Regions from separate parts of the Rhizobium sp. B21/90 genome, predicted to be linked through region 1. Evidence: riboswitches for the same ligand, from Rfam matches in the RefSeq annotation. Region 1 holds a riboswitch; each other region holds the start of a gene.
The links. A riboswitch is a leader RNA that binds a small molecule or an ion and turns the genes downstream of it on or off. The one in region 1 is predicted to bind cobalamin.
Positions count from the first base shown of each region.

Region 2: another riboswitch for cobalamin. It lies ahead of J5278_RS23500 (ABC transporter substrate-binding protein); the one in region 1 lies ahead of bluB (5,6-dimethylbenzimidazole synthase).
Region 3: another riboswitch for cobalamin. It lies ahead of cobU (bifunctional adenosylcobinamide kinase/adenosylcobinamide-phosphate guanylyltransferase); the one in region 1 lies ahead of bluB (5,6-dimethylbenzimidazole synthase).

Region 1 is NZ_CP072162.1:2,041,160-2,045,438, forward strand. It holds gene J5278_RS09695 (GFA family protein) at 134-529, shown strand; gene J5278_RS09700 (DUF1003 domain-containing protein) at 561-1,091, opposite strand; gene J5278_RS09705 (PD40 domain-containing protein) at 1,278-2,108, shown strand; cobalamin riboswitch at 2,147-2,347, shown strand; gene bluB (5,6-dimethylbenzimidazole synthase) at 2,391-3,080, shown strand; gene J5278_RS09715 (DUF2865 domain-containing protein) at 3,084-4,279, opposite strand, start outside.
Region 2 is NZ_CP072163.1:1,175,754-1,180,032, forward strand. It holds gene J5278_RS23490 (TonB-dependent siderophore receptor) at 1-921, opposite strand, end outside; gene J5278_RS31200 (hypothetical protein) at 1,037-1,171, shown strand; gene J5278_RS23495 (phosphodiesterase) at 1,217-2,038, opposite strand; cobalamin riboswitch at 2,290-2,518, shown strand; gene J5278_RS23500 (ABC transporter substrate-binding protein) at 2,699-3,715, shown strand; gene J5278_RS23505 (iron ABC transporter permease) at 3,712-4,279, shown strand, end outside.
Region 3 is NZ_CP072162.1:1,887,967-1,892,245, reverse strand. It holds gene cobN (cobaltochelatase subunit CobN) at 1-184, opposite strand, end outside; gene cobW (cobalamin biosynthesis protein CobW) at 311-1,297, opposite strand; gene cobU (bifunctional adenosylcobinamide kinase/adenosylcobinamide-phosphate guanylyltransferase) at 1,362-1,886, opposite strand; cobalamin riboswitch at 2,038-2,429, opposite strand; gene J5278_RS08945 (chloride channel protein) at 2,595-4,279, shown strand, end outside.

The DNA.
Region 1 (4,279 bases):
GAGGGCATGCCGGGAGCATTCAGCAAAGGGTCTGCTATCAGCGTGGCTGATGCTGCAGTCATGAAATCTGAAGTTGACAGCTGCATGCCGCACCATCAGGATGATACCTAACGACAAGGATCGAGAAGGCGCTATGAAGGACGACCATACCGGATCTTGCCTTTGCGGCGCGGTGAAAATACGGACGACAGGTCCGCTCAGGGATGTGGTCGGGTGTCACTGCTCGCAATGCCGCAAGCAGACCGGCCTCTACTTCGCCGCCACCAACGCGGCGACCGACCACCTTACGGTCGAGGGCGGTGAGAATGTCAGCTGGTATCGCTCCAGTCCCGCTGCCAGCCGCGGGTTCTGCAAGACCTGCGGTTCCGCGCTGTTCTGGGTCGCCGACGATGCCGACCAGATCTCGATCATGGCCGGCCTGTTCGATGATCCGAATGACCTGAAGATGGGTCATCACATCTACTGCGCCGACAAGGCAGGCTTCTACGGCCTCCACGACGGTCTGCCCCAGTTCCCGAAATCCGACTAGCCATCGTCCGCAAGGGGCAGTCCCGCAGACGCTAGGCCTTTGCCTCCAGCAGCCTCGTAATGCGGCCCACTTCCTCCCTGAGGGCCGACAGTTCGGTCAACACCTGCAGGTCGATCTTCTCGTGCAGCGACAGGACTTCCAGTTCGGCCTTGAGGTTGACTTCGTAGTCCTTGGCAGCCTCGAAGCGGTCGCGTTCGGTCTGGCGGTTCTGCGACATCATGATGATCGGCGCCTGGATGGCTGCGATCATCGAGAGGATCAGGTTGAGGAAGATGAACGGGTAGGGATCGAAGGCGCGTGACGAGAGCAGGATGGTGTTGAGCACCGTCCAGGCGACCAGGAACAACAGGAAGGAGACGATGAACGCCCATGATCCGCCGACGCGGGCAATCCCGTCTGCGAGCCGCTCTCCGACGGAGGCATTTGCGGAAAAGGCGGCGTTGACATCCGTCGAGATGATCTTGCGTTCGCGGGCTCGCTTCAGCACCCGCTTCTCGATGACGCCGAGATCGTCCGACGATTTATCGAAGTGGGTGTGAAAGAAGTTCGGGAGATTGGGCATGCGTGGCTCCGATGCTGGTTAGCGGCAGTATTCGGTTGCCACGATGAATTGCAACGGCAAAACATGGGAATGGCGATGCCTCACGCAATCGCGTCCGGTCGAGCCAGTTGATGTCCGTTGGGCGAGCCGTTAAAACCTCCGCGGTCGCTGTTTGGTTCGGGCGCCGGCTTCGAGGATGGGTGAGACATGCGCAGTTCGGTCGAGATCTTCAACATTGCAACAGGTCAGAGGCGGGTCGTCTGGCAGACCGATCGTCTCGTAGAGGCGCCGAACTTCGCGCCGGACGGACGCTACCTGCTCGTCAACGATGACGGGCTTCTCTACCGCCTGTCGCTCGACGGGCTCGCCACTGTCGAGCGCGTCGATACAGGCTTTGCCAACCGTTGCAACAACGACCATGGCATCTCGCCCGACGGTACGCTGATCGCGCTCTGCGACAAGGTCCAGTACGGCAAGTCCTGCATCTATCTCGTACCGGCGGAAGGCGGCGTTCCCAGGCAGGTGACGGCAAACCTGCCGTCCTACTGGCACGGCTGGTCGCCCGACGGAAAGCATGTCAGCTACTGCGGCATTCGCGGCGATCTCTTCGACATCTACACGATCTCGGTCGAGGGCGGTGCGGAGACGCGGCTGACCCATGGCGAGGGCCGCAACGACGGGCCGGACTGGTCGGCCGATGGCGCGTGGATCTATTTCAACTCCAGCCGGACGGGCCGTATGCAGATCTGGCGGATCCGGCCTGACGGTCGCGACCTGCAGCAGGTGACCGACGACGAGTTCGGCAACTGGTTTCCCCATCCATCGCCGAAGGGCGACAAGGTCGTGCTGCTCTCCTACGACGGCGACGTCTTCGATCATCCGCGCGATCTCGACGTCCGCCTGCGCCTGATGGACATGGATGGCGGCAACATCACGACGTTGTTCGAGCTGTTCGGGGGCCAGGGGACAATCAACGTACCGAGTTGGTCACCCGATGGCGAGGAGTTCGCCTTTGTCCGGTACGAACCGGAGCGCTGAGCAGGCCTGCGATCCGCTTGCCATCGCTAGCCGGATCGCGCATATCTCCTTCATCAGGTGCCCGCCCAGGCGGGAGAATCGGGAAGCCGGTGTAAATCCGGCGCGTGCCCAACGCTGTAAGGCGGATGGCGATGCAGGGGGAACGGTCAGTTCTCCGATATGCCACTGGTTTCGACCGGGAAGGCAGCATCGCCAGATGAAGCCGAGCCAGAAGACCGGCCTGATAAGATAGACTGATCCCGCGAGGACGGCGGGCGGTTGGCATTGTTGGGGATATAAACGATGCGACCTGACTGCAGGGACGATCTCGTCCGCGCACAAGCCTTTTCCGTCGCCGAGCGCGACGCCATCTACCATGCGATCGAAACGCGCAGGGACGTGCGGGACCAGTTCCTGCCGCAGCCGCTGCCGGACGACCTGATCGCAAGGCTGCTGGGCGCTGCCCATCACGCGCCTTCGGTTGGCTTCATGCAGCCCTGGAATTTCATTCTCGTGCGCGACGCCGGTATCCGCGAGAAGGCTTTCGAAGCCTTCGAGCGCGCCAATGGTGAGGCAGCGCTGCAGTTCGAGGGTGCCCGCCGCGAGAGTTACCGGTCGCTGAAGCTCGAGGGGATCCGCAAGGCGCCGCTCAGCATCTGCATCACCTGCGATCCGGATCGTGCCGGGCCCGTCGTGCTCGGCCGCACCCACAATCCGCGCATGGATGCCTATTCGACAGTCTGCGCCGTGCAGAATCTCTGGCTTGCGGCGCGCGCCGAGGGTGTGGGCGTCGGCTGGGTCAGCATTTTTCACGACGCCGATATCCGGGCGCTGCTCGGCATACCGGAGCGGATCGAGATGATCGCCTGGCTCTGCCTGGGGTTCGTAGACGAGCTCTATGGCGAACCGGAACTCGCCGTCAAAGGCTGGCGGCAGCGATTGCCGCTGGAGGATCTGGTGTTCGAGAATGGCTGGGGCCGGCCGCAGGGCTGAGGCCTATTGCTGGGGCTGCTCGCCGGGTACGGCCGGACGGGTGAGGTCTAGTTTGCGCTGGTCGGGCTGCAGGAATGCCGGGCCGACCTGGCGGACATTGCCGGCTGACGGATCGTACGGCCGTTCCACCGGCGGCGCATCGCCCTTTGCGGGTGCGGTCGGCACGGCCGGCGGCGACTCTTTTGGAATGATCGTCGTGATCGAGCCTTGCTGCGTGCCTGCGGCTGGCGGCTTTGTCAGTGCGTTCTGCCTTCGCATTTCCTCGTAATAGGCCGGCAGATTGCAGGTGCAGCTGGTCTTTTCGTTCGGCGGCCGTTTGCGGAAGGCGAAGGCGTAGGGCATGGCGCTGTAGGGGGTGCCCGACGAGGCGGAGACCATCGCCGATGTTTCCTGATCGGGCAGGCGGTGGAAGAACAACTCGGTCTTTACGCCCGGGCACATCCTCGCGCAGGTTTCGCCATCCCGCTGGAAATCGCCGGGCGATGCATTCTGGGTCATCGGAAAGAAACCGCCATCGCAAGTGCGCACACAGACCGTGCGGACATTGCCGCCGCCATAGGATTGACCGAAGGCGTAGCTCTGGATCGGCGATTGCGGTGCCGGTTCGTTGCCGGATGGACCGCCGCTGCTGTCCAGCGTCGTTGCCCCTGGGGTTGCGGGGTAGCTGGGCTCGATGCCTGCCTGCGGGGCCGGGCGGTTGGTGATGATGGTATCGCCGCTATCCTGATCTTCGCAGCCGTTGGCGCGCAGCGCTGCGGAAAGCTGGTTGCGCGTGGGTCCTTCCGAAACGTCTCCGCGCTGGATCTGGTCGCGCTTGGCAACGAGATACTGCAGGTTCTCCTGCATGCGCTGCAGGGTATCCTCGATCCGCGCGCAGGTGCCGTCGTCGTCACCGTTTATGATCACCATGCTGCCGGACGAGCACTCGTTGTCCTCAAGGTCGTTCTCGACTTGGCGCAACTCGGATATCTGCTGGGCGATGGCGGTGCGGTATTGCCGGAGCTGGCGGTTGGTGCCGACGGTTTCGCTGAGATTGGCCATCTGGCCGCGCAGGTCGTCGCAGATTGCGTTCGTCTGGGCAGCCAGTGGCGCTGCCATCGCCAAGGATGCGGCAAGCGCCCAAAATGAATGTTTCCAGCCCACTGTCACGCCTTTGGCCTGCTCCGTTCGGATGGTGTCCGCCTCAGCCGGGGCGAAGT
Region 2 (4,279 bases), on a different replicon from region 1:
GTCGACCCTGTCGAAATCGGGCTCACCGAGATAGGTCTCGGAATCGATCCCAGACTTGTAGGGAATGGCATGGCCAGGGTTGCCGTCGCGCTTGTTGTAATCCGTCAGGATGGTGACGGAGGTGTCGGCATCCGGCGACCAGGTCAGCGCCGGCGCGACATAGACGCGATCGTCGTTGGTATGGTCGATGCCGGCATTGGCATTCTGCCATTTGCCAGTCATGCGGTAGGTCCAGATGCCATCCTTGTCGAGCGCTCCGCCGAAGTCGGTGCCGGTTTCGACATGTCCGTTCCCAACCGTTGTATAGATCTCGCCGAAGTCTTTGTCCTGCGGCACCTTGGTGAGCGCATTGACGATACCGCCGGGGCCGGAAAGGCCGAACAGCGTGGAGTTGGACCCCTTCAGCACATCGATCCGTTCCATGCCATAGGGCTCGAGGCGGCTGGCGGTAAAGGAGCCGCCGACACGCATCGGCAGCCCGTCACGGAAAGAGCCGTCGGTCGTCTGGTAGAAACCGCGGATCAAAAAGTGGTCGTAGCGGTCGTCGGAGCCGTAGATATCGGTGGAGACGCCGGGCGTGTAGGCCAGCGCCTGGTCGAGGTTGGTGACACCGCGCTCCTTCATTTCCTTGGCGGTGACGACGGAAACCGAGGCCGGCGCGTCGAGAAGCGGGGTGTCGGTCTTGCTGCTGGAGCGGGAACTCTTTGCGACAATCGTCTTGTCAATGGTGCCAGCTCGGTCGCCTTGGCCCGCAATGGTGATCTTGGCGAGCGTGGTTGCTTCCGCGTCGCCTGACTGAGCGAAAACCGGGGTTGCGGCAAGCAGCGTCGAACTCGACAGAAACGCGATCATCAGACGTCCGACGGTCGTCGTAAAGGATGTGCCCACCGGCGATACAGTCGTCCTAGCCTCGCGAAACATCACGGCAGCCCCCTGCAATCAATCTATCAAATACCTGAAAAGTCTACGGAATACCGACCAACGACCATGATCAATAAGTTGACTGGTTAACTCCTGTATTGTTTGTTGACTCCCGATGTCAACTATTGCCTACAAATTTTCCGATCTTTCCACCGGTCTTGCCGAGGCGCGCGCGGCAACCGGAGGATGCGCACGTGAAAACACCAACGCTGACCTGCCGGTCAGCGTCGGTGCCATGGAAGCGGCCTAAAGACGAGGCGGCGACGCGGCATAGTCCGACGTCAGGGCATATGTCTCAGTTACCGAGTGCGTCGCTGCCCGATATCGAATGGTTGGACAGTTCGTAATCCTCGACATGAACGAGGCATCCCTGCGGTTTCAGGAAAACGATGCCGTAGGCGCCCGGTTCATCGACGGAGAGGGAAGTATCTTCCGTATCGAATACCATCGGCTGCTGATGGACCGGGCTCTTGAATACCGAGAAAGGTATACCGCGATGGGAGCCGCCAATCGTACGGTGAACATGGCCGGCGAAGATGTGGCGGACATTGCCGTATTCGGCAAGGATATCGTAAAACTCCTCGCCGTTCCGGAGCTTGATCTTGTCCATCCCGGGAAACCCGGTGTCGAGCGGTGGGTGATGCATGAAGATGTAGACGGGCCGGTCGCCGGCACGAGTGAGGTTCTGCTTCAACCAGGCAAGCCGATTGTCGCACAGCACCCCGGCATGAACGTCCGGCGAGACGTAGGGCGGTCCGCAAAGCGTATCGAGCAAAAGCATGACACCGTTTTCGGTCTCGATCCGCTGCTGGATAAAACCGTGCTCGTCACGCGGGCTTTCGGGATAGGCGGCAATGAAGTTTTCGCGGTTGTCGTGGTTTCCGACCAGCAGGTGGACGGGAATTTCGAGCGTGTCGAGCAGTTCGCGCAGTCTCGCATAGGATTGGCGACTGCCGCGGTGCGAGAGGTCACCCGTCATCACCGCAAACTCAGCATCGCGGTGATGCAGGTTGACATGATCTATCCCTCTTGAAAGGCGCTGATAGGGATCGAGGCCGATGATCGTCTCTCCCTCCAGGACCATGTGCAGGTCGGTGAATATAATAATTTTGCTCATGCGCTACTCCTGCCTGCGATTCCCGGAATGCCTTTCGTCGGGCACCTTTCCGGTACGTACATTCCAGACCCTGCACGTCGTTTGCAACAGGTTTGCGTCAGCAGTCTGTTTGTTGGCTAACGCGACAAGACACTTGACTGCCTGCATTTTACTAGTAATGTAACGTTATAACATAATATAAAGCAATGATGGATTTCCGACCTGTGCGAGATTTTGCGAGACCCGCCCACCTTGACCGCCGTTGCAGGCCTGTCATAGATGCCATCGACGGTTCCCTTAGGATGACTCCAAGGGGATTAATAGGGAACACGGTGAGGGCCACCCGAATGGGACCAAGACCGTGACTGCCCCCGCAACTGTAAGCGGATTGCTGCTCATCCCAGGGCCTCAGGGCCATGTCACTGCGAAGGTTTCGCGGGAAGACAGATGATCGGCGCATATCCGCAAGTCAGGAGACCTGCCGTCAAGCGCTATCCCATGAACCCGGGCGGGGATGCCCGGAAAGGAACAGATATGTCTCATTTGAATTTTCGCCATAGCCTGGCGCATCTCCGGCTCGATTGGGCTTCCGACAGCTGACGTGGCAACCGCAGCTTGCCTCGCTGCCGCATACCTGCAGCACCAGGGCACTCGCTTTCCCATAAAATCGAGATATTTTTCATGCGTCAGTTTCTGTCCAGCATTACGCTTGCCTGCGGGCTTCTCGGCATGGCCGCCCCCGCATTCGCGGCAACGGTCTATCCGCTGTCCATAACCAATTGCGGTCAACAGGTGACCTTTGCCAGGGCGCCTTCGAAGATAGTGTCCATCGGCCAGGGGATGACGGAAGTTCTCCTGTCTCTCGGCCTTGCCGACAAGATCGTCGGCACGGCGGTCTGGGTGGGTCCCGTGCTTCCTCAATATGCACAGGCCAACAGCAAGATCAAAAGGCTGGCCGACAACGATCCGAGCTTCGAATCCGTCGTCGGACGCCAACCAGACTTGGTGGCTGCGGAATTCGAGTGGCATGTCGGACCGCAGGGTTCCGTCGGTAAGCGGGAGCAATTCTCCGACCTCGGAATAAATACCTATATCTCGCCGGCTGATTGTGTCGCCAAAGTCAATTCCGACGGCGGAGACGGGGTCCGCAAGCAGATGTTCAGCATGGATCTAGTCTATCAGGAGATCGCCCAGCTCTCCGAAGTCTTCGATATCAAGGACCGCGGCGATGCCCTGATCGCCGACCTTAGGAAACGCGAGGCCACCGCTGTGGCATCCGTGGAGGGTGCGGCCGCCAAGCACCTGCCGATCGTCTTCTGGTTCTCGAGCAAAGAGGTCAGGGGCGATGCCTTCATAGCCGGCAAGAACGGTGCCCCCGCTTATATGATGAAGGCCCTCGATGCGCGCAACGTCGTGACCACCGAGGAGGAATGGCCGCTTGTCGGCTGGGAAACAATATCCCAGGCGAACCCGGCCGTCATCGTCATCGCCACCATGGATCGCCGCCGCTATGCGGCAGACGATCCCAAGGTGAAGCTGGACTTCCTGCAGAACGATCCCGTCACCAGCGAAATGGACGCCGTCAGGAACAAACGATTTGTGATGATGGATGCGCAGTCCATGAACCCGACGATCCGGACGATCGACGGCATCGAGGTTCTTGCAAATGGCATCAGGTCCTTCGGTCTGGCCCGGTGAGCAACAGCGCAGTCGTAACACGGCGTAGATGGTGGGCGCTTGCAGCGCTCGCCGTTGCCGCCATCGTCGTCCTCGGATTTTCGATCAGCCTTGCCGTTTCCATCGGGGAAATCTCCATCCCGCTGCAGACGACGGCAGAGGCTGTGTCGAACCGCATCTTCGGCACGGGCTTTGCAATCGACCGTATTCACCAAGGCATCGTCTGGGATTACCGTCTCAGCCGGGCACTGGTTGCAGCCAGTGCCGGAGCCTCGCTGGCGCTCTGCGGCGCCGTGCTCCAGGCCCTGCTGCGCAACCCGCTGGCCGAACCCTATGTGCTTGGCATTTCGGCAGGCGCCTCGACAGGGGCAGTTTGCATCACGATCCTCGGGCTCGGCGCAAACGTTCTCGGGCTGTCCGGCGGAGCATTCATCGGGGCCGTCGTCGCCTTTACGCTGGTGGGCATTCTGGCCTCAGGGGCAGGCGGGTCGGGCGAGCGGATCATTCTCTGCGGCGTTGCCGGATCGCAGCTGTTCAATGCCCTGACCTCCTACATCGTCACGACGTCTGCCAATGCAGAGCAGG
Region 3 (4,279 bases), 150 kb from region 1:
TCATGCTGAGCAGGCTTGCCAGACGCAGCGAATGGGTGCCGTCATTGTGGGCATAAGCCGCAGCGATAGCGGCAAGCTCGGTATCGGCTGCCGACAGAAACAGGATATCGCCCGGCGATTGACCGAGGTCGATCGCCTCGTCGCCATCGGATATCGAGCCCTTCTGGGCTAGGAGAAGATGCATGTAGCACCTCCCCGATGGGCGGGTTCTAGCACGGGGCGGCGCCCCCCTCTGTCCTGTCGGACATCTCCCCCACGAGGGGGGAGATGTCACGCAGTGACAGAGCGGGGTAAGCCACGGCAAAGACCATCAAACAAGCACCTCGATCGCACTGCGTACCGCCGCCTGGTCCATATCGTGCAGCCCGATCACCACCAGACGCGTCGCGCGGACTTCGCCCGGCGTCCAGGCTCGGTCGAAATAATGGTCGACACGGCTGCCGACGGCTTGCAGTTGCAGCCGCATAGGCTTGCCCGGCACATCGACGAACCCCTTGAGACGCAGCACGTCGTGATGGCCGATGACTGTCTTCAGCCGCTCGATAAACGTGACCGGCTCGGCGATAGGCCCGAGGTCGACAACGAAACTGTCGAACTCGTCATGGTCGTGCGGCGTGCCGTCGGCATGCTCGATCTCGTGGTGGGACAGGCGGTTGCCGACATCGGCCTCCGTGCCGATCCCGAGCCCGAGCAGCACGGCTGCCGAAACCTCGCCGTTGCGAGCCTCGATCATCGGGGGCTTGCGCTCGGTGCGCGACTGGACCTCGGCACGCACGGCCGCAATGCCGGCGGCGTCCAGCAGGTCTGTCTTGTTGAGCACGATGAGGTCGGCGCAGGTCAGCTGGTCCTCGAACAGTTCCTCGATCGGGTTGTCATGGTCGAGCGAGGCATCTTCCGCCCGCGCCGCATTGACGGCGTCGTGGTCGTCGGCAAACCGGCCGGCAGCGACGGCAACGCTGTCGACAACGGTGATCACGCCATCGACCGTCACGTGAGTGCGGATGTCGGGCCAGTTGAAGGCCGCCACCAGCGGCTGAGGCAGCGCCAGGCCGGATGTCTCGATGACGATGTGGTCGGGCCGCGGGTTGCGGGCAAGCAACTGAGTCATCGTCGGAATGAAGTCATCGGCGACCGTGCAGCAGATACAGCCGTTGGTGAGCTCGATGATATCGTCGGCAGAGCAGTTCTCGGCACCGCAATCCTTCAACACGTCGCCGTCCACGCCGAGATCGCCGAACTCGTTGATGATGAGGGCGATGCGCTTGCCGCCGGCATTCTGCAGCAGGTTGCGGATCATCGTCGTCTTGCCGGCCCCGAGGAAGCCGGTGATGACGGTGGCGGGAATTTTCTGTTGCAATGAATCAGCCTTTCATTTTCAGCGGCAGTCCGGCGGCGACGAAATAGACGTCGGTGGCCTCAGCCGCGATCATTTGGTGGAGACGTCCGGCATGGTCGCGAAAATCCCGCGCCATGCGGTTTTCCGGCACGATGCCGAGGCCGACCTCGTTGGAGACGAACACCAGGCGCGCCCTTGCGCCCGGCAGGAATTTGCAGAGTGAGGCGAAGGCGGCAGCCATGTCGCGCTCCTCCATCATCAGGTTGGTGACCCACAGCGTCAGGCAATCGACAAGAACAGCGCGGCCGGGCGCGTCGATGGCACCGAGTGTGCCGACAAGATCGAGCGGCTCCTCATGCGTCGTCCAGCCCTCGCCGCGATCGACGCGGTGTTGGCGGATGCGCTCCGCCATCTCGGCATCCCAGGCTCGGCCGGTGGCGACGTAATGGCGGTCGAGGCCGGAGCCTGTAACGAGCGCCTCGGCAAAAGACGACTTGCCGGAGCGCGCGCCGCCGAGCACGAGGGCCGTTCCGAATGTTGGGGATGACATCAGGTTGTTCCGATCCTCACGCGGTTCTGCGCGAAGCTGCAAGCGTGCAACAGTTCGGATCAGGCAAGCGCGCCGCAATGACGCGCAAAAGCAAACGTTCAGCCATGACAACCTCCGTGCTGGCAGCGGGACGACGTCCCAAAGGGTGGGCTTTTCGCCCGGCACGGATGGCAGGTCTCCTGGCTCACGGTTGCAATCTCCGGCCGAAACGACGGATATCGTTCCGGCCGGAGATCACGGGTCTCTCTCGCCTTCCCGGCAGGTCATCATGAAAAGGCGGACGATTCGTAGATGAAGAGGCGTCCCACCCCGGTAAATCATGATGCCACGCCAGTGGCTTTTCCGATGCCTTCGACTTCAGGCCCGCCTGCACCATTGCAGAACATCACCCGTCGTCCCGGAACACCGGACGAAAGACCCTGACCGTTCTACAGTCGCGGGGTCGGCTGCGATAGGAGCGCCCTGTATGGGTCCGCCCGGTCACATTCCCTTTTGATCCCATACCGTTTTCACGGCGCGGGAACCTTCCGTTATGCGTTCAGGATTAGGCCTTCGCCTTATGCAAGTCAACTGATCGACGAATTCGGTTTCTGCCATATATGTGTTGAAACGGCGCTGAAATCATTCCCGGCGGCGGTCTTTTTGTCGCAATTGCCAGTGTAAAGACGTCCTGCTTTAAACAACCGCCTCTCTTTCATGCGTAACGCCATGCTTCAACGATTCCATGCGCCCCGCTTTCGCACCCTCCGGTCGCTTTTCGAAGCCGGGCGGATGCGCGCGATCCTGCGACAGAGCGAAGTCGGCCTCGTCATAGCCGGCGCCTTGGTCGGCGTGACGTCCGGGCTGGCGGTGACGGCCATGAGCCTGATCTCTCGCCAGATGCACATGCTGATCTACGGTATCGGCGATGACGGCAGGCTGAGCAGCGCGGTGATCGACAACAAGCTGTTGTTGCTGCTGGCGCCGATTGCCGGCGGCGTGCTGCTGGGGCTGATGCTGTTCATTCTCTCCAAGACCCGCAAAAAGCCGATGATCGACCCGATCGAGGCCAACGCGCTTCACGGCGGCCGGCTGTCGCTGACCGATAGCATTCTAGTCTCCATCCAGAACCTCATATCCAACGGTTTCGGCGCATCCGTCGGGCTGGAGGCCGGCTATACGCAGATCGCCGCCGGGATCGCCTCGAAACTCGGACTGAAACTGCAGCTGCGCCGCGGCGACCTTCGCACCCTTGTCGGCTGCGGTGCGGCCGGAGCCATCGCCGCAGCCTTCAGCGCCCCCCTCACAGGCGCCTTCTATGCCTTCGAGCTGATCATCGGCAGCTACACCATCGTCACCCTGACCCCGGTCGTCGTTTCCGCCCTCGTCGCAACGCTGGTCGCACGCCTGCTCGCCGGCAGCGACGTGATGATCGACATCGGAGATTTCGGCAGCGTCGTGCCGGCCGACTACATTCCGGCCCTGCTTCTCGGCGCCGTCTGCGCCGGTTGCGGCATCCTGCTCATGCAGGGCGTCTCCTTCATCGAGGAGCTGGCCCGCAAGAGCGCCATCCCCCAGTATGTCCGCCCGGCACTCGGTGGCATCGTCGTCGGCATGCTCGCGCTGATCTCGCCGCAGGTGCTGTCGGCCGGCCACGGTGCGCTGCATCTCAATCTCGGCCGCGATATCGCCATCCCGGCCTTGATCGGCATCCTGCTGCTGAAGTCGCTGGCCTCGGCGGTTTCGATCGGCTCCGGCTTCCGTGGCGGCCTGTTTTTCGCCTCGCTGTTCATGGGCGCCCTGCTCGGCAAGATCTTCGCCTACTCCGCGCCCTACTTCGATCACGCGACGCTGACGCCGGTCATCTATGCCGTGGTCGGCATGAGTTCGCTGGCCGTAGCAGTCATCGGCGGCCCGCTGACGATGACCTTCCTGGCGCTGGAAATAACGGGCGACTTTCCGATCACCGCGCTGGTGCTTGCCGCCGTCATCACCTCGTCGCTCGTGGTGCGCACCACCTTCGGTTACTCCTTTGCCACCTGGCGCTTCCACCTTCGGGGCGAGAGCATCCGCAGCGCCCACGATGTCGGCTGGATCCGCAACCTGACCGTCGCCCGGATGATGCGCCCCGACGTGCGCAGCGCCAACGTCAACATCAGCATCGCCGACTTCCGCCATGATTTCCCGATCGGCTCGACCCAGCGGGTCGTGCTGCTGGACGATGCGGAGAAATATGCCGGCATGGTGCTGGTGCCGGAAATATACGCCAGCCCCGTCGACCAGGACGATGGCGATCGCGGCCTTGGCGATTTCATCCGCTACAAGAACGACTTCCTGCAGCCGCAGATGAATGCAAAGCAGGCGGCCGCGATCTTCGACAAGACCGAAAGCGAAGCGCTGGCTGTGGTCAACAA